Regions from separate parts of the Paenarthrobacter sp. NPDC090517 genome, predicted to be linked through region 2. Evidence: riboswitches for the same ligand, from Rfam matches in the RefSeq annotation. Region 2 holds a riboswitch; the other holds the start of a gene.

Region 1 (6,413 bases), on a different contig from region 2:
CCGGCGCCGTGTTTACTACTGCTCTCTACTGAGCCTTCGGCGCGGTGCCCGTTACTGCGCCTTCGGCACACGCCGGAGCACGACGGCGGCGAGCACTGCCGCGCCAGCCATCAGTACCAGCCCAATCGCCGCAGTGATGTGGACGCCGGACTCGAAGGCTGTCCGGGCGGCGACCGTCAGCGCCTCCGATAATGAGGCCGGAAGGGCAGCCGCTGCATCAACAGCACCGGCCAGCGTTTCCGTGGACTTACCGGCCGCTTGCGTGGATACACCGTCCGGAATGACGAGGTTGTGCTGGTAGGAAGCAGTGAGGATCGAGCCAAGCACTGCCGTTCCCAGGAGCGACCCCAGCTCATAGCCGGTCTCGGAAATGGCCGAGGCGGCGCCGGACTTGTCGGCCGGTACTGAGGCAAGGATGAGGTCGTTGGAGATGGTTTCCGCGGCCCCTACGCCCACTGCGAGTACGGTCAGGGCTGACAACAGGAACACGGGTCCGCTGCCGTGGTCACCCACCACCACAATCAGGTAACCCACGCCGCTGAGAGTCAGGCCCGCGGCCACAACGAACCCGGGTCGTACGCGCTTGACCAGCGGCACCACCAGCAGGCCGGCGATGACCGTTGCCAGCAGGGCGGGAATCATTGCGATCCCAGCCTCCATGGGTGACTGGCCCTCAACAAGTTGCAGGTGCTGGGCGAAGAAGTAGATGAAGCCAGTCATGGAGAACAGGGACAGGACGTTCGCCACGATTGCGGTACTGAACACCTTGTTCTTGAACAAAGAGACGTCCAGCATGGGGTTCTCGATCCGCTGCTGGCGGCGAACGAACATAATGCCCATCACCACTCCAAACCCCATGAAGGCAGCCGCAGATGCCCCGAAACCGTGAACCGCGAATTCCTTGATGCCGTAAACGAACGGCGCCATGGTGATCACGGACAGGACGATGCTGGGCACATCTACCCGGCCAGGATTGGCGTCCTTGGACTCGGGAATCAGCACACGGCCAAAGGCCAGGAGTGGCAGGAGCAGGAAAGCCGCCACCAGGAACACGGCACCCCACCAGAAGTGCTCCACCAGCCAGCCACCGAAGATCGGACCAAGAGCGGCACCGCCGGAGAAACCGGCGGCCCAGACGGCGATCGCGAGCCGACGCCGGTTGGGATCGGTGAAGATGTTCCGGATCAGGGACAGGGTTGACGGCATCAGCATGGCGCCGAAGACGCCCAGGCCCGCGCGGCCGGCAATGAGCCATTCAGCGGAAGGCGCGAAGGCCGTAGCAGCCGAAACCGCTGCGAAGCCCGTGCTGCCGATCAGTAGCAGCCGACGTCGTCCGATCCTGTCGCCCAAGTTGCCCATGGACACCAGCAATGCTGCGAGGACCAGCGGGTACGCATCAACAATCCACAGCAATTGGATACCGCCCACGTCCAGGGAGCGGGAGATTTCGGGCAGAGCGAAGGTGAGCGCGGTGTTGTCGACGGCCACCAGCAGCACCGGAAACATCAGGAGTGCCAGTGCCGTCCAATCGCGCCACGGTGCTGCCTGGCCCTTAACGGGTTGGGCGGAACGGGGCGCTTGGGTTGAGGACGGCGAGAACATGTAACAACTATACCGTCCAGACGGTACAGTTACAAATAGAAGCCCGTAAGCCTTTAGGGAATGATGGACACATGCCACGAAAACCAGTTGCCCGGGACGCCGTCCTGGATGCCTTCGAAGCCCTGCTTATAGAGGTAGGGGAGCGTGCCGCGACGCTCGACGCCGTTGCCAAGCGTGCAGGCGTTTCCAAGGGTGGGCTGCTCTACCACTTTCCCAATAAGGAAGCGTTGATCACGGCACTTCTGGAACGCCTGGACCTGCTTGCCCAGGAAGATACCGAACTGATGAAGGCTGCCCCCGATGGTTCAGCCGCCTACTTCATCCGGTCCTCGCTCTGGGCGGATACGCCCATGGACCGGGCCTTCGTCGCTGCCACAAGACTGGCCGAAGTGGCCCACGAAGAAACCCGCCGCAGGTTTGCGGCGATCCAGCGACGCTGGCTGGACGTGCTGGCTGAGGACGTCGGGCCGGAAGTTGCCAAGGCCGTCAGCTACATGGGTGATGGCCTCTATTTCAATGCGATTTTTGAAGGCGGGCAGGAGGGCGGCAACGCAGGACGGGAAGCCGACGTCGAAATCCTGCTGGGAGTCCTCGAGCGATTGCGGAAGTAGCCGTTCACCCATTTGCTGCACGGCCCGGCACGTAGGACAATTAACCCTCGTGGCGTGCCCTACATGGCACCCATACACAACTGAACATGCCTTTTGATCTGCGGCGGGAGAGTCCTGCAAGCAAGTGATGCAGGCGCCGTAGGAGCAAACCCTCCCCAGGAATCTCTCAGGCCCACGCACCGCCGCGGCTAGGCAACTCTGGAAAGCAGCAGGCACTCAGCCTACCTCCGGGTCAAAGAGTGTTGTGCTCACCGACGGTGCAAGCGATTGTTGTTCACGCAACGCGCGGAAACTCTCAGGTCCAATACAGAGCGGGGAGGAACCCAGCCGCTGTGGCGTACCCAAACGCTGCCCAAGTAATGGAGTTCCTTCGTGACGGTTAGTTCTGCCTCCACCACCTTCGTCGATCGGCATATCGGCGCACGCCGCAAGGCCGACATTGAGACCATGCTCAAGTCCGTCGGCTACGACACTGTTGATTCGCTGGTCGACACCGCCGTCCCGAACGACATCCGCCAGGATGTAGCCCTCACCCTGCAGAACGCGCTGAGCGAAGTTGAAGTCCTGGCCGAGCTGCGCAAGCTCGCGTCCAAGAACAAAACAGCCGTTCAGATGATCGGCCAGGGCTACTACGACACCGTGACGCCGCCCGTGATCCGCCGGAACATCCTCGAATCCCCGGCTTGGTACACCGCCTATACCCCTTACCAGCCGGAAATCTCGCAGGGCCGCCTTGAAGCACTCCTGAACTTCCAGACCATGGTCCAGGACCTGGTCGGGCTGCCGATCGCCAACGCGTCCCTACTGGATGAAGCCACTGCAGTGGCCGAAGCCGTCCTCATGATGCGCCGCGCCAACAAGAACAAGGCTGTCCAGGATGGTAAGACTGTCCTCGACGCTGATTGCCTCCCGCAGACCATCGCCATCGTCAAGGGCCGGGCCGAGGCGCTCGGTTTCGAAGTCGAGGTCGCTGACCTTTCCTTGGGTCTCCCGGAAGGCGCCATCAACGGCGTGGTCCTCCAGCAGCCCGGCGTTTCCGGCCGAGTGTTCGACCACTCTGCCGTGATTGCCGACGCCAAGGAGCGCGGTGCGCTGGTAACCGTTGCTGCCGACCTCCTGTCCCTGACGCTCATCACCCCTCCGGGCGAGCAGGGCGCCGACATCGCTGTAGGTTCCGCGCAGCGTTTGGGCGTTCCGCTCTTCTTCGGCGGCCCCCACGCCGCATACATGGCGGTCCAAAAGGGACTTGAGCGGTCCATGCCCGGCCGTCTGGTGGGCGTTTCCAAGGACGACGCCGGTGTCCCCGCCTACCGCTTGGCGCTGCAGACCCGCGAGCAGCACATCCGCCGTGAGAAGGCGACGTCCAACATCTGCACCGCGCAGGCGTTGTTGGCCATTGTGGCCTCGATGTACGCCGTTTATCACGGCCCTGAAGGCTTGAAAGCGATCGCCGAAACCGCCCACGGCCACGCCCTCACGCTTGCAGCGTCACTGAAGGCTGCCGGCGTCGAAGTTCTTCACGGTTCCTTCTTCGACACCATCACCATCCGCGTCCCGGGCAAGGCTGACGAAATTGTCGCCGCTGCCGAGGCCAAGGGCATCAACCTGCGCGGCATTAACGCTGACACGGTTGGTATCTCGGTTGATGAGACCACTACTTCCGAAATTGTCGCCGACGTCGCATCGGTGTTCGGCGCTTCGGTGCTTGAGTCCGGTGAAGGCTTCGCGCTTGAGGCTTCCGTTGAGCGTAGTAGCGACTTTATGCAGCACCCGGTGTTCAACACTCACCGCTCCGAAACCCAGCTCCTGCGCTACATCCGCAAGCTCTCGGACCGGGACCTCGCACTGGATCGCACCATGATCCCGCTGGGTTCCTGCACCATGAAACTCAACGCCACAGCTGAGATGGAAGCCATTTCCTGGCCCGAGTTCGCCTCCATCCACCCGTTCGCACCGGACTCCCAGACAGAGGGCTGGCGCGAACTCATCACCGACCTCGAATCCCAGCTGACCGAGATCACCGGCTACGACCAGGTTTCCATCCAGCCGAATGCAGGCTCCCAGGGCGAGCTCGCCGGTCTGCTGGCCATCCGCGGCTACCACCTCTCCCGCGGTGACGAGCAGCGCAACGTCTGCCTGATCCCCGCTTCTGCCCATGGCACCAACGCTGCCTCGGCAGTGCTGGCGGGCATGAAGGTTGTGGTGGTGGCCACGGCTCCCGACGGGACCATCGACCATGTTGACCTCAAGAACAAGATCGAGGCCAACCGGGACGCGCTCTCGGCCATCATGATCACCTACCCGTCCACTCACGGTGTGTACGACGCCGACGTCCGCGAAGTATGCGACGCCGTCCACGAGGCCGGTGGGCAGGTCTACATCGACGGCGCCAACCTCAACGCCCTGGTCGGCCTTGCCCAGCCTGGTAAGTTTGGCGGCGACGTTTCCCACCTGAACCTGCACAAGACGTTCTGCATCCCGCACGGTGGTGGCGGTCCCGGCGTTGGCCCCGTTGCTGCAAAGGCACACCTCGCACCGTTCATGCCGGGCGATGCAGCCTCCTGGACCGAAGGCAACGACGTCCCCATTTCGGCGTCGCGTTTCGGTTCCGCAGGTGTCCTGCCGATCTCCTGGGCGTACGTGAAGCTCATGGGTGGCCAAGGCCTCACCGAAGCAACCAAGTCCGCGCTGCTGGCCGCGAACTACATCGCTTCCCGCCTCAACGAGCACTTCCCGGTCCTCTACACGGGCGAGGGCGGACTCGTGGCTCACGAGTGCATCCTGGACCTCCGCGAACTGACGGCCAAGACCGGCGTCACCGCAGAGGACGTGGCCAAACGCCTCATTGACTTTGGCTTCCACGCTCCCACCCTGGCCTTCCCGGTTGCCGGGACCTTGATGGTGGAGCCAACGGAGTCCGAGGACCTGGCGGAGATCGACCGTTTCATCGAAGCCATGGTCACCATCCGCAAGGAAATCGACCAGGTCGCCCATGGTGATTTCTCCGTGCAGGATTCGCCGCTTCGCCGCGCACCCCACACGGCTGCCGCCGTCGTAACTTCTGAGTGGGACCGCGCGTACCCGCGTGAGCAGGCCGCCTTCCCGGTCCACCACCTCAAGCAGGACAAGTACTTCCCGCCCGTAGGCCGCATTGACGGCGCCGCAGGGGACCGGAACCTTGTGTGCTCGTGCCCGCCGATCGAAGACTTCGAAAACTAAGGACTCCTATGAACGAGAACTACACAGCCCTTTACGAAGAGCACAAGAAACTCGGCGCGTCCTTCACCGACTTCGGCGGCTGGCAGATGCCCCTCAAGTACTCCTCGGAGTTGGCTGAGCACCACGCCGTCCGCAAGACCGCGGGCCTGTTCGACCTCTCCCACATGGGCGAAGTCTGGGTCACCGGTCCCGAGGCTGCTGCCTTCCTGGACTACGCCTTGGTGGGCAAGATCTCCGCCATGGCCGTAGGCAAGGCCAAGTACTCGCTGATCTGCCAGGAAGACGGCGGCATCATCGACGACCTCATCACCTACCGTCGCCCCTCTCCCCAGGAGGGCACCGACAAATTCCTTGTGGTCCCGAACGCCGGTAATGCCAAGGTTGTTGCCGCGGCGCTGTTGGAGCGCGCTGCAGGTTTCGACGTGGTTGTTGAAGATGCTTCCTCTGAGACTTCGCTGATCGCAGTTCAGGGGCCGCTTGCTGAGGCCATCCTCCTCCGCCTGGTCCCGGCCGAACAGCACGCCCTGGTCACCGACCTCAAGTACTACGCGGCGGTTGAAGTTCCGTTCACGTTCGACGGCGGCACGCAGGACCTGCTGCTGGCCCGCACCGGGTACACCGGCGAAGACGGCTTCGAAATCTTCGTAGCGAACGACTCCGCAGCAGCACTATGGCAGGCCATCGCCGACGCTGCTGCAGAAGGCGAGCTGACCCCGGCCGGCCTTGCTTCCCGCGACTCACTCCGCCTCGAAGCCGGCATGCCCCTCTACGGCAACGAACTTTCCCGCGAAGGCAACCCCTTCGCGGCAGGACTCGGCCCCGTGGTGGCACTGTCCAAGGAAGGCGACTTCGTAGGCAAAGAGGCTCTCGCTGCCCTCAAAGCGGACGGTGCCGGATCCACCAGCGGCCGCAAACTCGTTGGCCTCAAAGGCCTGGGCCGCAGGGCCGGACGTGGCCACTACCCGGTCCTTAAGGACGGCG
Region 2 (6,413 bases):
CATGAAGATGCCGCCCACCACGTTGCCGATGATGATTCCCGCAATTGCCGGGACAAAACCGAGACCGAACACGGTGGTGGCGAGTCCGCCGGTCATGATAGTCATGATCATGATGTTGGAGCCGAACCAGATGGTGAAGAGGTCCCGGGCCTTGCCGTGGCGCTCATTGGCGGGGATCGGCTGGATGGTTCTGTCCTCGAGCCGGGGTACTTCCGCAGCAGGCCGCGGTGCCTCGGTGGAGGTCCTCATGACGCGCTCCGGGATGCCGAAGCGAGCTCGCGAACAGCCGTGTTGTCCGCTTTGCTGCGGTTCACCATGAGTCCGAGAAGGTCGAACACCAGGGTGGCCGCGGCGACCGTGGTGATGTCCGCGTGGTCGTACGCCGGGGCGACTTCCACGACGTCGGCGCCCACGATGTTGATGCCGTCCAGTCCGCGGAGCAACGCCAGGAGCTCGCGGGAGTGGAGCCCGCCCATTTCGGGGGTTCCGGTGCCGGGTGCGAACGCGGGGTCCAGGACGTCAATGTCGATGGAGACGTAGACGGGGGTATCGCCGAGCCTGTCCTTCACGCGCTGGATAGCTGCCGGGACACCGATCACGTCCAGGTCCGAGCAACGGATGATCTGGAACCCGAACTCGTGGTCGCGAAGGAAGTCGTTGCGGTCATAGACCGGGCCGCGTATACCCACGTGCATGGACTTGTCCTCCACCAGCAGGCCTTCCTCGAACGCCCGTCGGAAGATGGTTCCGTGTGTGATCGGCTGGTCGAAATAGGTGTCCCAGGTGTCCAAGTGGGCATCGAAATGCAACAGGGCCACAGGGCCATGGACCTTGTTCAGGGCCCGCAGCATGGGAAGGGCGATGGTGTGGTCGCCGCCGATGGAAATAAGCCTCTTGTCCGTGCTGATCAGGGGCAATGCCTGCTCCTCGATCTCACGGACGGCCCGGGTGATGTCATAGGGAGTGCAGGCGATGTCGCCGGCATCCACAACCTGGGCTTCGTACACCGGTTCAACGTCGAGCTCCGGGTGGTAGCCGGGGCGCAGGAGACGGGAGGCCTCGCGGACTGCGGCAGGACCAAAGCGGGCGCCGGGCCGGAAGGAGGTTCCGCCGTCGAACGGTACGCCGACGATCGCGATGTCGTAATCCGGGACGCGGTCGATTTGGGGGAGGCGGGCGAAGGTGCCGAGGCCTGCATACCTGGGGACTTTGGTTGCGTCGACAGGACCGATGGGCTTGTGGGTTGTCATTGACGGATCCTTGGGTTGAGGGGTGCTCGCCGTTGAGCGGGAAGTAAGTAGTTCCATTCTTGGTGACGTGGATCACCCCGGATAGCGGTACATTGACTACAAATGGCCGAGTCGTTTAGACGAATGTCTAAGTGCCGCGATATCCTGCGGCTGAAGCCGAACAAGCAGACCAAGAATCGGGGCGAAACATGGCGATTACGGTGGCTGAACTCGTCGCAGAGCCGCAGCTGGGACTCACCCTGATGGCCGGACCCGCCGGCTTGGGTAATCGCATCACTTGGGCCCATACCTCGGACCTGCCCAGGCTGTGGGAGTGGGTGACCGGTGGGGAGCTCATGATGACCAATGGCCTCTCCATTCCCGCCGACGCCGAAGGGCAGGTAGCGCTCGCCGAAGCTTTGATGGATAGTGGCGCCAGCGCGTTGGCGATCGGTGAGAAGATGCACGCTCCGCCACTTACGGAGGAATTCCTGGAGGCCTGCAACCGCCTTCCGCTGCCCCTGATCAACATCCCGTATCCGCTGCCGTTCATCGCGATTGCCCGTTCGGTGGCCGAATCCTCGCTGCTGGAGGAGTCCCGCCGATTGAGGCAAACGGCCCGTGTTTACGACCTCCTCCGCACCGCGGGAGCCTCCGAGGACCATTGGCAGAGCCTCGTCCAAAGGCTCGCCACCGAGCTCGACGCGGACCTGTTCGTGGTGGATAGGCGCTGCCTCCATCCTTGGCATCCTGACGGGCAGTCACTTCCGGTGTTCCTCGCCGAGGAATGGGCTCCCTTGTCCGGGCAGGTATCCCTCGCCGGGAAGAACTTCCAGTGGCACCGCATCCGCGGCAGGCACGTGCTCACCATGGATATTCCCACCCACGCCAACGCGCTCCTGGTGGTGCTGCCCAACAGCGAACCGCACCCGGACGCCGTCGTGCTTCTTCACGCCGCAACCGTGCTGGGGCTGCAACTTTCGCGCATCGTTTTGTCGCTGGAAGGCCGCCACCGACTGGCAGGTGAGTTCCTGCTGCAGGCCATGGATGGACGTTTGGGCGCGGCCGAGATGGAGAGCCGGCTGGCCGGTTTTGAGGTTCCGCCCCAGGGTTTCCTGCTCGCCTCCATGTCCGAGGCGGCCGGCAACAAAACAGCGGACGACGGCGACAGGCTGGCTAACGTTCATATCGAACTGTGGCGGCATGGGGTTGCGTCGGCCACGTTGAAGCGGAATAACAGGCTCCACGTGGTGGTCCCGGCCGACGTTTCTGATGAAGTGCTGGTGCACTGCGCCGGGGAAGGCGCCGCCATTGGAATCAGTGCGCCGGCAGCTGTCGCCAACATCCAGGGTGCACTACAGGAGTCCCTCTGGGCGCTCGGTTCTGCCCGTGCCAACAACTTGCGGCTGGCCCGCTATGCCGAGGGGCCATCGTGGCTTGGACTCACCAGTTTCGAGGAAGGGACAGCCTTGGTCCGCCGTCTTTTGGGGCCGATTTTCGACTACGAGCAGGGCCGGGAAGGCGATCTCATTGTCACCTTGAGGACGTATTTGGACTCGCAACGCTCTTGGCAAAAGACTGCGACGGCGCTCTTCGCCCACCGGCAGACGATCATCTATCGAATGCGGAAAATTGGCGAACTGACAGGGCTGGACATGGGTGAAACGTCCACGGTCGCCCAATTGTGGTTTGCGCTGCAGATCCATGAAGCGATGCATCAGTAGCCATACCTTGCTTGCGCATTTTCAAAACAACCAGCTATGGTGTGAAGCGTGTCACCCAGGTGATGCAACGCTATTGATCTGCGGCGGGAGAGTCCTGCCGGTACATCCAGTCAGGCGCCGTAGGAGCAAATCCTCCCCAGGAATCTCTCAGGCCCATGTACCGCCGCGGTTAGGCAACTCTGGAAAGCAGTCCGGGTAACCGGGCTCACCGACGGTGCAAGCAGGCAACAATTGCTGCGGAATCTCTCAGGTCCAATACAGAGCGGGGAGGAACCCCACATCATCGTGGCGCTCACTGGGCGCCTGAATCATGGAGTTCCTCTTGACTGTTCAATCAACCCCCACCGCCTTCGCGGACCGGCACATCGGCGCCCGCCGCCAAGCCGACGTTGACACCATGCTCAAGGCCATCGGCTACGACTCTGTCGACGGCTTGGTAGATGTCGCGGTTCCCGATTCCATCCGCCAGGAAACTGCCCTGAAGTTGCAGGATGCCCTCACCGAGGTGCAGGTCCTCGCCGAGCTCCGCAAGCTCGCGTCCAAGAACAAGACCGCCGTCCAGATGATCGGCCAGGGCTACTACGACACCGTCACGCCTCCGGTCATTCGCCGAAATATCCTCGAAGCTCCCGCCTGGTACACGGCCTACACGCCGTACCAGCCGGAAATTTCCCAGGGCCGCCTTGAGGCACTGCTCAACTTCCAGACCATGGTGCAGGACCTCACGGGACTTCCCGTAGCCAACGCCTCGTTGCTGGACGAAGCAACCGCCGTGGCCGAGGCCGTGTTGCTGATGCGCCGCGCCAACAAGAACAAGAATGCCAAGGACGGCAAGACTGTCCTCGACGCCGACCTCCTTCCGCAGACCATCGCGATCGTGAAGGGTCGCGCCGAGGCGTTGGGCTTCGAAGTTCAGATTTCCGACCTTTCGGCAGGGCTTCCCGACGGCGACATCAACGGCGTCGTCCTTCAGCAGCCCGGCGTTTCGGGCCGCGTGTTCGACCACTCCGGCGTGATCGCTTCCGCGAAGGAACGCGGTGCGCTGGTCACCGTGGCCGCCGATTTGCTGGCGCTCACGCTCATCACGCCCCCGGGCGAACAAGGTGCGGACATCGCCGTCGGAACCGCGCAGCGCTTCGGCGTTCCACTGTTCTTCGGTGGCCCGCACGCTGCCTACATGGCCGTGCGTGAAGGCATGGAGCGCACACTTCCTGGCCGCATTGTTGGTGTTTCCAAGGACAACGCCGGCGTCCCTGCTTACCGCCTGGCCCTCCAAACCCGCGAGCAGCACATCCGTCGCGAAAAGGCGACGTCCAACATCTGCACCGCGCAGGCTCTCCTGGCGATCGTGGCCTCGATGTACGCCGTTTACCACGGTCCGGAAGGGCTGAAGGCTATCGCCGAAACCGTTCATGGTCACGCCCGTGCTTTGGCGGCGACCCTACAGAAGGCCGGCCGCGAACTCGTCTCCGACACTTTCTTCGATACCCTCACCGTCCGCGTACCCGGCAAAGCCGATAAAGTCATCGCGGCCGCCGAAGCCCGCGGCATCAACTTGCGCCTCATCAATGCGGACACCGTTGGCGTCTCCATTGATGAAACCACGACGCCGGAGGTCCTCTCGGCGGTGGCCGTAGCCTTCGGCGCCGGTCCTGTAGGGGAAACCGCCGGGTTCGAGCTTCCCGCAGACGTGGTCCGCAGCTCCGATTTCCTGCAGCACCCGGTGTTCAACACCCACCGTTCCGAGACGCAGCTGTTGCGCTATATCCGCAAGCTGTCCGACCGGGACCTGGCACTGGACCGCACCATGATCCCGCTGGGTTCCTGCACCATGAAGCTCAATGCCACAGCGGAGATGGAAGCCATTTCCTGGCCTGAGTTCGCCTCCATCCACCCGTTTGCTCCGGACCACCAGACAGCAGGTTGGCGCGAACTGATCGAGGACCTGGAAGCCGATCTTACTGAGATCACGGGCTACGACCAGGTTTCCATCCAGCCGAATGCAGGCTCCCAGGGCGAGCTCGCGGGCCTGCTCGCGATTCGCGGCTACCACCTGTCCCGCGGAGATGAACAGCGCAACGTCTGCCTGATTCCGGCGTCGGCTCACGGCACCAATGCGGCGTCTGCTGTGTTGGCGGGCATGAAGGTAGTTGTGGTGGCTACGGCTGCCGACGGCACCATCGATCACGCGGACCTTGCCGCCAAGATCGAAGCCAACAAGGACGTCCTGTCCTGCATCATGATCACCTACCCGTCCACTCACGGTGTGTATGACGCCGACGTCCGCGAGGTGTGCGACGCGATCCACGCAGCCGGCGGCCAGGTGTACGTTGACGGTGCCAACTTGAACGCGTTGGTTGGCCTTGCCCAGCCGGGTAAGTTTGGCGGCGACGTTTCCCACCTGAACCTGCACAAGACCTTCTGCATCCCGCACGGCGGTGGCGGACCAGGTGTTGGTCCTGTTGCTGCTAAGGCTCACTTGGCTCCGTTTATGCCGGGCGACGCCAACAGTGCTGTTTCTTCTGAGGACACTGCCACCGGTGTTGCCATTTCGGCTTCGCGATATGGCTCGGCCGGCGTGCTCCCGATTTCCTGGGCGTACGTGAAGCTCATGGGCGGCCAGGGGCTGACGGAGGCTACCAAGTCGGCGTTGCTGGCAGCCAACTACGTTGCTTCCCGCTTGGATGAGCACTTCCCCATCCTGTACACGGGCGAGGGCGGACTCGTGGCCCATGAGTGCATCCTGGATCTCCGTGAGCTGACGGCCCGCACCGGCGTTACGGCCGAAGACGTTGCCAAGCGCCTGATCGACTTCGGCTTCCACGCTCCCACTCTCGCGTTCCCCGTTGCCGGGACCCTGATGGTGGAGCCTACGGAGTCCGAGGACCTGGCGGAGATCGACCGTTTCATCGAAGCCATGATCACCATCCGTGCCGAGATCGAGCAGGTGGCCAGTGGTGATTTCACTGTTGAGAAGTCGCCGCTGCGCAACGCACCGCACACGGCTGCCGCCGTCGTGAACTCCGATTGGGATCGCGACTACCCGCGGGAGCAGGCCGCGTTCCCCGTCCATCACCTCAAGCAGGACAAGTACTTCCCGCCGGTTGGCAGGATCGACGGCGCCGCCGGTGACCGGAATCTTGTGTGCTCCTGCCCGCCTCTCGAAGCATTCGAGAACACTGCTGACGTCGAAAACTAAGGACACCCGATCATGTCTGAGAACTACACAGCCCTTTACGAGCAGCACAAAAAGGCCGGCGCTTCATTCACCGATTTCGGCGGCTGGCAGATGCCTCTCAAGTACGAGTCCGAGCTCGCCGAGCACCATGCAGTCCGCAAGACCGCGGGCCTGTTCGACCTCTCCCACATGGGCGAAGTGTGGGTTACCGGGCCCGATGCTGCTGCCTTCCTGGACTACGCGCTGGTAGGAAAGTTGTCAGCAGTGGCCGTGGGCAAGGCC

What was found. A riboswitch is a leader RNA that binds a small molecule or an ion and turns the genes downstream of it on or off. The one in region 2 is predicted to bind glycine.
Region 1: it holds a riboswitch for glycine, as region 2 does, so the genes downstream of both, gcvP (aminomethyl-transferring glycine dehydrogenase) here and gcvP (aminomethyl-transferring glycine dehydrogenase) in region 2, are expected to answer to the same signal.

What each region holds. Positions count from the first base shown of each region.
Region 1 is NZ_JBIVXN010000014.1:6,602-13,014, forward strand. Features, by position in the region: gene ACIQTW_RS21745 (MFS transporter) at 52-1,602, opposite strand; gene ACIQTW_RS21750 (TetR/AcrR family transcriptional regulator) at 1,674-2,213, shown strand; glycine riboswitch at 2,308-2,405, shown strand; gene gcvP (aminomethyl-transferring glycine dehydrogenase) at 2,586-5,432, shown strand; gene gcvT (glycine cleavage system aminomethyltransferase GcvT) at 5,441-6,413, shown strand, end outside.
Region 2 is NZ_JBIVXN010000005.1:320,206-326,618, forward strand. Features, by position in the region: gene ACIQTW_RS17120 (purine-cytosine permease family protein) at 1-249, opposite strand, end outside; gene speB (agmatinase) at 246-1,250, opposite strand; gene ACIQTW_RS17130 (PucR family transcriptional regulator) at 1,439-2,953, shown strand; glycine riboswitch at 3,028-3,126, shown strand; gene gcvP (aminomethyl-transferring glycine dehydrogenase) at 3,264-6,152, shown strand; gene gcvT (glycine cleavage system aminomethyltransferase GcvT) at 6,165-6,413, shown strand, end outside.